Regions from separate parts of the Streptomyces sp. NPDC107765 genome, predicted to be linked through region 1. Evidence: riboswitches for the same ligand, from Rfam matches in the RefSeq annotation. Region 1 holds a riboswitch; the other holds the start of a gene.

What was found. Region 1 has a riboswitch for ZMP and ZTP ahead of ACZ7MX_RS06985 (serine hydroxymethyltransferase). Riboswitches for the same ligand answer to the same signal wherever they lie in the genome.
Region 2: linked by a shared signal. The riboswitch ahead of ACZ7MX_RS31515 (bifunctional 5,10-methylenetetrahydrofolate dehydrogenase/5,10-methenyltetrahydrofolate cyclohydrolase) and the one ahead of ACZ7MX_RS06985 (serine hydroxymethyltransferase) in region 1 are both predicted to bind ZMP and ZTP.

Annotation. Positions count from the first base shown of each region.
Region 1 covers NZ_JBVKBL010000002.1:552,771-557,836, reverse strand. Annotated here, with positions in the region: gene ACZ7MX_RS07000 (hypothetical protein) at 1-147, shown strand, start outside; gene ACZ7MX_RS06995 (glutathionylspermidine synthase family protein) at 165-1,355, shown strand; gene rocD (ornithine--oxo-acid transaminase) at 1,589-2,830, opposite strand; ZMP/ZTP riboswitch at 3,014-3,105, shown strand; gene ACZ7MX_RS06985 (serine hydroxymethyltransferase) at 3,147-4,463, shown strand; gene trpS (tryptophan--tRNA ligase) at 4,762-5,066, shown strand, end outside.
Region 2 covers NZ_JBVKBL010000016.1:34,794-39,859, forward strand. Annotated here, with positions in the region: gene ACZ7MX_RS31505 (NAD(P)/FAD-dependent oxidoreductase) at 1-484, shown strand, start outside; gene ACZ7MX_RS31510 (aldehyde dehydrogenase family protein) at 576-1,994, shown strand; gene ACZ7MX_RS31515 (bifunctional 5,10-methylenetetrahydrofolate dehydrogenase/5,10-methenyltetrahydrofolate cyclohydrolase) at 2,119-2,973, opposite strand; ZMP/ZTP riboswitch at 2,995-3,082, opposite strand; gene ACZ7MX_RS31520 (hypothetical protein) at 3,144-4,301, opposite strand; gene ACZ7MX_RS31525 (hypothetical protein) at 4,464-4,781, shown strand; gene ACZ7MX_RS31530 (SDR family oxidoreductase) at 4,880-5,066, opposite strand, start outside.

The DNA of each region.
Region 1 (5,066 bases):
CAGTGGTACTACGACCCCGACAACGGCGGCGGCAAGTACGCCGACAACGGCACCTTCAGCCGGACCACGGCCGTCAACCGCGGCGGTTTCGGCTGCTCCGGAGGCCACGGCGGGCACGGCAGCCACCACGGCTCCTTCGGCGGCTGAGCGGACACCGTACGGGCATGGAACGCCACACCATCGAGCCCCGCCCCGGCTGGCAGCAGACCGTCGAGGCGCAGGGCCTGATCTACCCGCTCACCCGTTACCCGGACGACTCGCTGCGCCCCTACTGGGACGAGAGCGCGTACTACTCCTTCACCCTCCCGGAGGTCGAGGCGCTGGAGGAGGTCGTCGAGGAGCTGCACGGCATGTGCCTGGCCGCCGCCGAGCACATCGTCGCCCGCGACCGCTTCGCCGACCTCGGGATCACCGACCCCCGGCTGGCCGCGCTGGTCGCCGAGTCCTGGCGCCGGCGCGCCGAACTCCCCTCCCTCTACGGGCGGTTCGACCTGCACTACGACGGCACCGGCCCGGCCAAGATGCTGGAGTACAACGCCGATACGCCGACCTCGCTGGTCGAGGCCGCCAGCCCCCAGTGGTTCTGGATGGAGGAACGCTTCCCCGGCGCCGACCAGTGGAACTCGCTGCACGAGCGGCTGGTCGCGGCCTGGAAGCGGCAGGCCGCGCTGCTGCCGCCGGGTGCCCCGGTGCATTTCGCGCACTCCGCGGGTGACGAGCTCGGCGAGGACCTGATGACCGTCGCCTACCTGGAGGAGACGGCCCAGCAGGCGGGCCTCGCGACGGCCGCCATCCCCGTGGAGGAGATCGGCTGGGACCGGCTCTCGGGCCGCTTCGTCGACCAGCGGCTGCGCTTCGTACGGGCCTGCTTCAAGCTCTATCCGTGGGAGTGGCTGGCCACCGACGACTTCGGTCCGCACGTCCTGGACACCCTCGACAACGGCGGCGGCACCGGCTCCACCCTCTGGATCGAACCCGCCTGGAAGATGCTGCTCTCCAACAAGGCGCTGCTGGCGATCCTGTGGGAGCTCTACCCCGGCCACCCGAACCTGCTGCCCGCCTATCTGGACGGGCCGCGCGAGCTGGCGCACACCCGCGGCTACGCCGCCAAACCGCTGCTGGGCCGGGAGGGCGCCGGCGTCACCCTGCACCAGCCGGGCGACGAGCCGGTGCTGCGCGGGCCCGACGACCCGTGCTGCTACCAGGAGTTGGCGCCGCTGCCGGACTTCGACGGGAACCGGGTGGTGCTGGGTGCCTGGGTCGTCGAGGACGAGGCGGCCGGCCTCGGCATCCGCGAGTCGGCGGGACCGGTCACGGACGAGTACGCCCGCTTCCTCCCCCATGTGATCCGCTGAGCCGGCCTTTCCCCGTGCGACCCGCCGAGCCGGTCCTTCCGCCCTGTGATCCGCCGCGCCGGACGGGCTGGCGCGGGGCTCGGCACGGGCCTGGCCTGGCACAGCGAGCGGCCAGGGCCTCGCGCCCGCCGCCGGCCGCCCGCTGCACGTCCGCCGCCCCCTCGCGCCCCCCGCCACGCCGTTCCTCACACCCTCCTGTCCCTCCCGTCCCGCGCCCTCCGGCAGGCCCCCCGTCACGCCTCCAGGACGTCCCGCAGCCGTTCCAGCCCCCAGTCCAGGTCCTCCTTGCTGATCATCAGGGGCGGCGCGAGCCGGATCGTCGCGCCGTGGGTGTCCTTGACCAGGACGCCGCGTGCCATCAGCTGCTCGGAGACCGCGCGCCCGGTGCCGCGGGACGGGTTGACGTCCACGCCCGCCCACAGTCCGCGGCCGCGCACCGCGTCCACCGTCCCGCCGCCCACCAGCAGCCCCAGCTCGCTGTGCAGGTGCTCGCCCAACTCCGTTGCCCGTTCCTGGTATTCGCCGGTCCGCAGCATCGCGATCACCTCCAGCGCGACCGCGCAGGCCAGCGGGTTCCCGCCGAACGTCGAGCCGTGCTCGCCCGGCGCGAAGACGCCCAGCACCTCGCGGGAGGACACCACCGCCGACACCGGCACCACCCCGCCGCCCAGCGCCTTGCCGAGCACGTACACGTCGGGCACCACGCCCTCGTGCTCACAGGCGAAGGTCCGGCCCGTGCGGCCCAGCCCGGACTGGATCTCATCGGCGACGAACAGCACGTTCCGCCGCCGGGTCAGCTCGCGCACGCCCGCCAGATAGCCGGGCGGCGGCACCCGTACGCCCGCCTCGCCCTGGATCGGCTCCAGCAGCACCGCGACGGTCCGCTCGTCGACCGCCGCCTCCATCGCGGCCAGGTCGCCGTAGGGGACGATCTCGAAACCGGGGGTGTACGGGCCGAAGCCGGCGCGGGCCTCGGGATCGGTGGAGAACGAGACGATGGTGGTGGTCCGGCCGTGGAAGTTGCCGTCCGCGACGACGATCTTCGCCCGGCCGTCCGGGACGCCCTTGACCTGGTAGCCCCATTTGCGGGCCGTCTTCACCGCGGTCTCCACCGCCTCGGCGCCGGTGTTCATCGGCAGCACCAGTTCCATCCCGCACAGCTCGGCCAGCCGGGTGCAGAAGTCGCCGAACCGGTCGTGGTGGAAGGCGCGGGAGGTGAGGGTGACCCGTTCCAGCTGGGCGCGGGCGGCGGCCAGCAGCCGCGGGTGGCCGTGCCCGAAGTTCAGCGCGGAGTACCCGGCGAGCATGTCCAGATAGCGCCGGCCCGTCACGTCCGTCATCCAGGCACCCTCGGCGGTCGCCACGACCACCGGGAGCGGGTGGTAGTTGTGCGCGCTGTGGGCTTCCGCGGCGGCGAGGGCGGCTGCGATGCCGGGTTCCGTGGCGGCTGCGGTGCCGGGTTCCGTGGACGTCACCGTGACTCCGTTCCGGTAGACCGTACGGGGTGTATGGAGTGAGTTTCCCTATATGCCCCTCTATATTGCCCCGCAGGCGGTTCGTCCGGAAGCCGCCAGGACGGTCGGGTGGTGCCGGCACCAGCTTGTGGGGCAGAAGGGGTGTTCCCGGCACCGGGGCGCGCACGGCCGTCTAGACTCGGCGGTGCGCATCGCGACTGGCGTACGGGGAAGCGACCCCGAGGGAGCGCTGCGTGGCCACCACCACGAGGTGTCGCCCCGCCTGGGCACCCCGGGACCACGACCGGACCACCGATCGACCGCCCCGGAGGACGCCATGTCACTTCCGCAGTCCGCGCACGCCCACTCCGCGCACCCGCAGTCCGCATCCCTCTCCCATCCCGCGCTGAGCGCCGCCGACCCCGAACTGGCCGCGCTGGTCGGCGCCGAGGAGCAGCTCCAGGCCGACACGCTGCGGCTGATCCCCAGCGAGAACTACGTCTCCGCGGCCGTCCTGGAAGCCACCGGCACGGTCCTGCAGAACAAGTACAGCGAGGGATACCCGGGCCGTCGCTACTACGAAGGCCAGCAGAACATCGACCTCGTCGAGACCCTGGCCGTCGAGCGCGCCAAGGCCGTCTTCGGCGTCGAACACGCCAACGTCCAGCCGTACTCGGGCTCGCCCGCCAACCTCGCCGCCTATCTCGCGTTCGCCGAGCCGGGCGACACCGTGCTCGGCATGGCGCTGCCGATGGGCGGCCACCTCACGCACGGCTGGGGCGTCTCGGCGACCGGCACGTGGTTCCGCGGCGTCCAGTACGGCGTACGCGCCGACACCGCGCTGATCGACTTCGACGAGGTGCGCGACCTCGCCCGCAAGGAACGCCCGAAGATCATCTTCTGTGGTGGTACCGCCGTCCCGCGCACCATCGACTTCGCCGCGTTCGGCGAGATCGCCCGCGAGGTCGATGCCGTCCTCGTCGCGGACATCGCGCACATCGCCGGGCTGGTCGCGGGCGGCGCCCACCCGTCGCCCGTCCCGCACGCGGACGTCATCTCCACCACCACCCACAAGACCCTGCGCGGACCGCGGGGCGCGATGCTGATGTCCCGGGCCAGCCACGCCAAGGCCGTCGACAAGGCGGTCTTCCCCGGTCTGCAGGGCGGCCCGCACAACCACACCACGGCCGCCATCGCGGTCGCCCTGCACGAGGCCGCCGCCCCGACCTTCCGGGAGTACGCGCACGCCGTCGTCGCCAACGCCAAGGCGCTCGCCGAGGCGCTGCTCGCCCGCGGCTACGACCTGGTCTCCGGCGGCACCGACAACCACCTGGTGCTGATCGACCTCACGTCGAAGGACGTCCCCGGCAAGGTCGCGGCCAAGGCCCTGGACCGGGCGGGCATCGTCGTCAACTACAACACCGTCCCCTTCGACCCCCGTAAGCCCTTCGACCCCTCCGGCATCCGCATCGGCACCCCCGCGCTCACCTCCCGCGGCCTGGGCACGGACCGGATGCCGCAGGTCGCGGAGTGGTTCGACCGCGGCGTCCAGGCCGCGGCGAAGGGCGACGAGGACGCCCTCACGGTGATCCGCACCGAGGTCGCCGAGCTGATGGCGGCCTACCCGGCGCCGGGACTGGCTGTCGGGGAGTAGGCGGCCGTGGGGGAGTAGACGGCCGGGGGATCACCGACCGCCGGGAATCCTCGACCGCCGGGGATCACCGACCGCCGGGAATCCTCGACCGCCGCCGAATCCCCGACCGCCGGGGAATACCCGCCCCCACCTGCACGTTGTGGCCCCGCAGGGGGCCTCGCCATCCCCTAGGGGATGTGTTCGAGAACCCCCTGCGGGATCACCCCTACGAACCCCCACCCTCACCCCCGAGGCCCGCCCCCGCCCCCGCGCCCACCGGACGCCCTACCGCCCCCCGCGACCTGAGACAATCAATCCCATGGCTCTCGAACGTCCTCGTGTGCTCTCCGGTATCCAGCCCACCGCCGGCTCCTTCCACCTCGGCAACTACCTCGGCGCGGTGCGCCAGTGGGTGGACCTCCAGGAGTCCCACGACGCCTTCTACATGGTCGTCGACCTCCATGCGATCACCGTCCCGCAGGACCCGGCGGAACTGCGCCGCAACACCCGGATCGCGGCCGCCCAGCTGCTCGCGGCCGGCCTCGACCCGGAGCGCTGCACGCTCTTCGTCCAGAGCCACGTGCCCGAGCACGCCCAGCTCGGCTGGGTCATGAACTGCGTCAC
Region 2 (5,066 bases), on a different contig from region 1:
CCGCCGGCTGCCCGCGGATGTGGTGGTGGTCGGCATCGGCGTCCGACCGCACACCGACTGGCTCGCCTCCTCCCGGCTGCCCCTCGACGACGGCGTGGTCTGCGACGCCGGCTGCGTCACCGCGCTGCCCAACGTCGTCGCGGTCGGCGACGTCGCCAGGGTGGCCGGCGTCCGGGCCGAGCACTGGACCAGCGCGACCGAACAGGCCGCGGTCGCCGCCCGCAACCTCCTCGCCGGCCGCACGGTCACCACCCACCGGTCCCTCCCCTACTTCTGGTCCGACCAGTACGGCGTGCGCCTCCAGTTCGCCGGCCGCCGCGGACCCCACGACACCCCGCGGATCCTCGAAGGCTCCCCCGACGACCGCACCTTCCTCGCCTGCTACGAACGCGACGGCCGCACCACCGCGGTGCTCGCCCTCAACCGCCCCCGCCCCTTCATGCGACACCGCCGCGAACTCGCCCGCGCCGCCCAGCCCCTGTGACACCGGCCCGAACTCCTGGTCACGCTGGTGCCCTTGTGGCGCACGAGGTTAGGTTTCCCCTACCAACCGTGACGTATGGAGGAGCAGACCTGTGATCGCGCACGACGAGGTGTTCATCCAAGGACGCTGGCGACCTGCGGTCGGAACGGATTCCCTCGAGGTCGTCAACCCCGCCGACGAGCAGGTCATCGGGACCGTTCCGGCCGGTTCCGCGGCCGACGTCGACGCCGCGGTCGACGCGGCCCGTTCGGCCCTTCCCGGCTGGGCGGCCACCGCCCCCGCCCGCCGCGCCGCGTTACTGGCCGCGCTGTCCGACCAACTCGCCGCCCGGCAGGACGAGATGGCCTCCCTCATCACCGCTGAGGTGGGTACCACCATCGGCTTCTCCCGGAGGGTGCAGGCCGGTCTTCCCGTCACCGTGACGCGCTTGCATGCCGGTCTCGCGGCCGACTTCGCCTTCGAGGAGCAGGTGGGCAACTCCCTGGTGCTGCTGGAGCCCGTCGGAGTCGTCGGCGCCATCACCCCGTGGAACTACCCGCTGCACCAGATCGTCTGCAAGGTCGTGCCCGCACTCGCCGCCGGCTGCACGGTCGTGTTGAAACCCGCGGAACTGACCCCCCTGTCGGCCCAGATGTTCACCGAGTGCGTAGCGGCCGCGGGCTTCCCCGCGGGGGTCTTCAACCTCGTCACGGGCCGGGGGTCGGAAGCCGGGGAGGCACTGGTGCGCCACCCCGGGGTCGACATGATCTCGTTCACCGGTTCCACGGCCGTCGGCAAGCACATCGGGGCCCTTGCCGGTGCGGCGGTGAAACCGGTCGCTCTCGAGCTCGGCGGGAAGTCCGCCAATGTCATCCTCCCCGGAGCCGACCTCGCCCGGGCCGTCCGCGCCAACGTCGCCGACGTCATGCGCAACGCCGGGCAGTCCTGCAATGCCTTGACGCGCACGCTGGTGTGCGCCGCTGACTACGAAGAGGCGGTGCGCCTCGCCGTCAAGGAGATCGCCGCCTATCGTCCCGGTGATCCGGCCGACCCCGATTGCCGTCTGGGCCCGGTGGTGAGCGGCGCCCAGCGGGAAAGGGTCCGCGACCACATCCGCAGGGGCCTGGCAGCGGGCGCCCGTCTCGTCGCGGGTGGCCCGGAGGCTCCTGACGACCGCGACCAGGGCTTCTACGTCCGTCCCACCGTCTTCGCCGACGTCACTCCCGAAATGGGCATCGCGCGGGAAGAGATCTTCGGCCCCGTGCTCTCGTTCCTGAAGTACGAGGACGAGGAGGAGGCCCTGCGCATTGCCAATGACTCCGACTACGGTCTCGCCGGGTCCGTCTGGGCGGCCGATCAGAAGCAGGCGATCGCCTTTGCCCGCGCGATGCAGTGTGGCCAAGTGACCGTCAACGGCGGCGCGTACAACCCCCTCGCCCCCTTCGGCGGCTACCGGCAATCAGGCGTCGGACGAGAACTCGGCGCGCACGGCCTGAGGGAATTCCTGCAGACGAAGTCGCTCCAGCTCTGAAACCGCTGACCGGGCGCACGCCTGCCTCGCAGGGCGCACGGAGCGCCGTGGGCGACTGCGGGGCAGGCGGCTCGGAGGGATCACGTCCGGCCGGGCGGACCGGCCTTGCGGAGGTCTTCCGGGGTCAGGCGCCCTTGAGCTGGCGGGTGGCGGCGTCGACGGTCTGGGAGAGGAGGGTGGCGATGGTCATGGGGCCGACGCCGCCGGGGACCGGGGTGATCAGGGAGGCGCGGGTGGCGGCCGAGTCGAAGTCGACGTCGCCGATGTTGCCGGGGTTGTAGCCGGCGTCGATGACGACCGCGCCGGGCTTGATGTGGTCGGCGGTGAGGAGGCGGGGCCGGCCGACCGCGGCGATCAGGAGGTCGGCCTGGCGGGTGAGGGCGGCAAGGTCGGTGGTGCGGGAGTGGCAGTACGTGACGGTGGCGTTGCGGCCGAGCAGCAGCATCCCGACCGGCTTGCCGAGGATCGCGCTGCGGCCGACCACGACGGCGTGCTTGCCGGCCAGCTCGACGCCGTAGTGGTCGAGCAGCCGGAGGATTCCGCCGGGTGTGCAGGAGGCGAAGCCCTCGGCGCCGAAGCTCATGGTGGCGAAGGAGTGGTAGGTGACGCCGTCGACGTCCTTCTCGGGGGCGATGGCCTCGAAGGCGGCGCGCTCGTCGATGTGCGGGCCGACCGGGTGCTGGAGGAGGATGCCGTGCACCCCGGGGTCCTGGGAGAGCGCGGTGAGGGTGTCGACCAGTTCACCGGTCGTGGTGGTGGCGGGCAGGGCCACGTGCCGGGAGCGGATGCCGGCCTTCTCGCAGCGGTTGCACTTCATCCGGACGTAGGTCACCGAGGCGGGGTCCTCCCCCACCAGGACGGTCGCCAGGCACGGGGCCTGGCTGGTCTGCTCGGTGAGGGCGGCGGCGCGCTCGGCGGCCTGCTCGATGATCCGGCGGGCCAGTGCGGTGCCGTCCATGAGGCGGGCGGTCGGGGACATCGGGTACTCCTGGGCGTCGTCGTGGATCGCCCAGGCGCGCGGCAGTGACCGTGGTGGCCGGGCCGCTCCCCGGTGGTGCCCCACCCAAGCGCCAGTCACGGCCCGCCGTCCACTCTAGACGACGGCCCACCCGAACGGGTGAGGAGCCGCGGGGGCGGAGGGCGAGCCGGTCAGGTGGCTCCGTGCCCCGGTGCGGACAGGGGCGGGGTGGTGGGGGTGGTGGCCTCCCACTGGCTGAGGATGCCGTCCCAGTCGTGCTGGGCGGCGGTGATGGCGTTGGCGTCCCAGGTGGGGGGTGCGGAGGGCGCCGGCGGGGGCTCGTACCCGGGGTACTCCTGGACGTCCTGGTACCCGGCGTAGTGCTCGTGCCCGTGCTGGAGCTGCTGACCGTTGTGGAGGGTCTGAACGGTCTGGGTGGTCTGGCTGTCGTGGGGGTGCTGGTGGGCCTGGTGGCTGTGGTGATTCTGGTGGGGCTGGTGGGTGGGGTACTGGTGGTAGCCGGTGGACGTGGCCGAGGCGGCGTACTGGGTGTGCTGGGGATGGGCCGTCGCGTACGACTGGTACTGCTGGTACGGCTGCTGTTTCCAGGTGTCGTGTTCGTACTGGTCCCACGCGGGCCGGTCGGCGCGTTCGCGCCAGGCGGCCGGGCCGGCATCGGTCGGTGGGGAGGGCTGGAGGGTGGCCATTCTCCGGTGCCGGCCGGTGCGGTCGGGCGGCGCGGCCGGGGCGGGGCGGGTCTCCGTGGACAGTTGCTGGGCGCGGGCGACCAGGAGCCGTACGTCCAGGCCGAGTTCGGTGGCGAGTGCGGTGAGGTCGACCCCGGTGTGCCAGCTGGTCATCAGGACCGCGTCGAGGGCCGGCGCCCAGGCCGGGTCGTGGGTGACCGGGGACGCGCCGGTCTGTCCGGCGGGGGTGCCGGGCGTGGCCCCGGTGGGCGCGGGCCGGTCCGCCGCGGGGCGGTCCGGGGCGGCCGGTGCCGGTGCGGGCCGGGTGGCGGTCGGCGCGGCGGCCGGTCGGTCGGGGGACGGCTCGCGTACCGTGGTCTGCTCCCGCGCCGGGGTCTGTTCGGCGAGCAGGCTCTTGGCGACCGCGCGGGCGTCGTCCTTGCCCACCGTGCGGCGGGCCAGCCGCACTTCGCGCTCGTCCAGGCCGAGCAGGTCCGCCACCACCGCGTCGCTGCCGACGGTCACGGCGAAGGCTGCCAGGGTCCGGGACCGGCGGGCCTCGGCCTCGTCGAGGAGTCCCTGCGTCCGGCGGACCTCGTCATCGCTGCTGCAAAACGCCTGTGCGAGTACCGCGTGGCGCTCCCACAACTCCCTCGGTTCCATGACAGCGACAACGTTTTTTCGTCCGGATTGGTCCGCTTCCCGGCCATAGATCACTGCATGAGGTGATATTCGAGGGGTTTAACCCCATGCCGCCGGGACTCCTGTGCGGGCAGCCGCAAAAATACGCAGTGACCCCAGGCCGGAAGAATCGTTTCTACGGCCATGAGCGCCCCTACCTCCGGCACCGTCGCAGGTCACGGTCACACGTTCCTCCCCCGCCCCGCGGCCACGCCACGCTGGATCACCGCGGAAATCACCCGGCAGACCCCCGTCTACGCGGCGCTGGTGCGCCTGTGGACGGAGCGCTCGGCCACGGTACCCGGAGTCGCCGATCCGGAGTGGCAGCGGCTGGTCTCCTACCGGGCCCTGATGGAGGAGACCGAGACCGCGCTCACCGCGCTGCGGCCGCATCGTGCGCCCGACGTGCTGCCGCCCCGGCGGCAGGTGCCGGCGGCCCGGCCCGCGCACCAGGACGCCTGAGCCGCGGCGGGCGGGACGCCGGGCGGGCGGACCGCCCGAGCGGTCCGCCGTGTTGACGCCGGGTCCCGGATGCCGGATTCCACCGCGGCCGCCGGGCCTCACCGCAGGGTGTACCCCCCGTCCGGGTAGAGCGTCGAGCCGGTCATGTAGCGGTTGGTGAAGAGGAACAGCACCGCGTGCGCGATCTCGTCCTCGGTGCCGAGCCGGTGCAGCAGGGTGTCCCTGCGGTACTGCGCGAAGGCGGCCTCGCGGTCCTGGGCCGGGCGCCCGGCCCAGAGGTTGCCG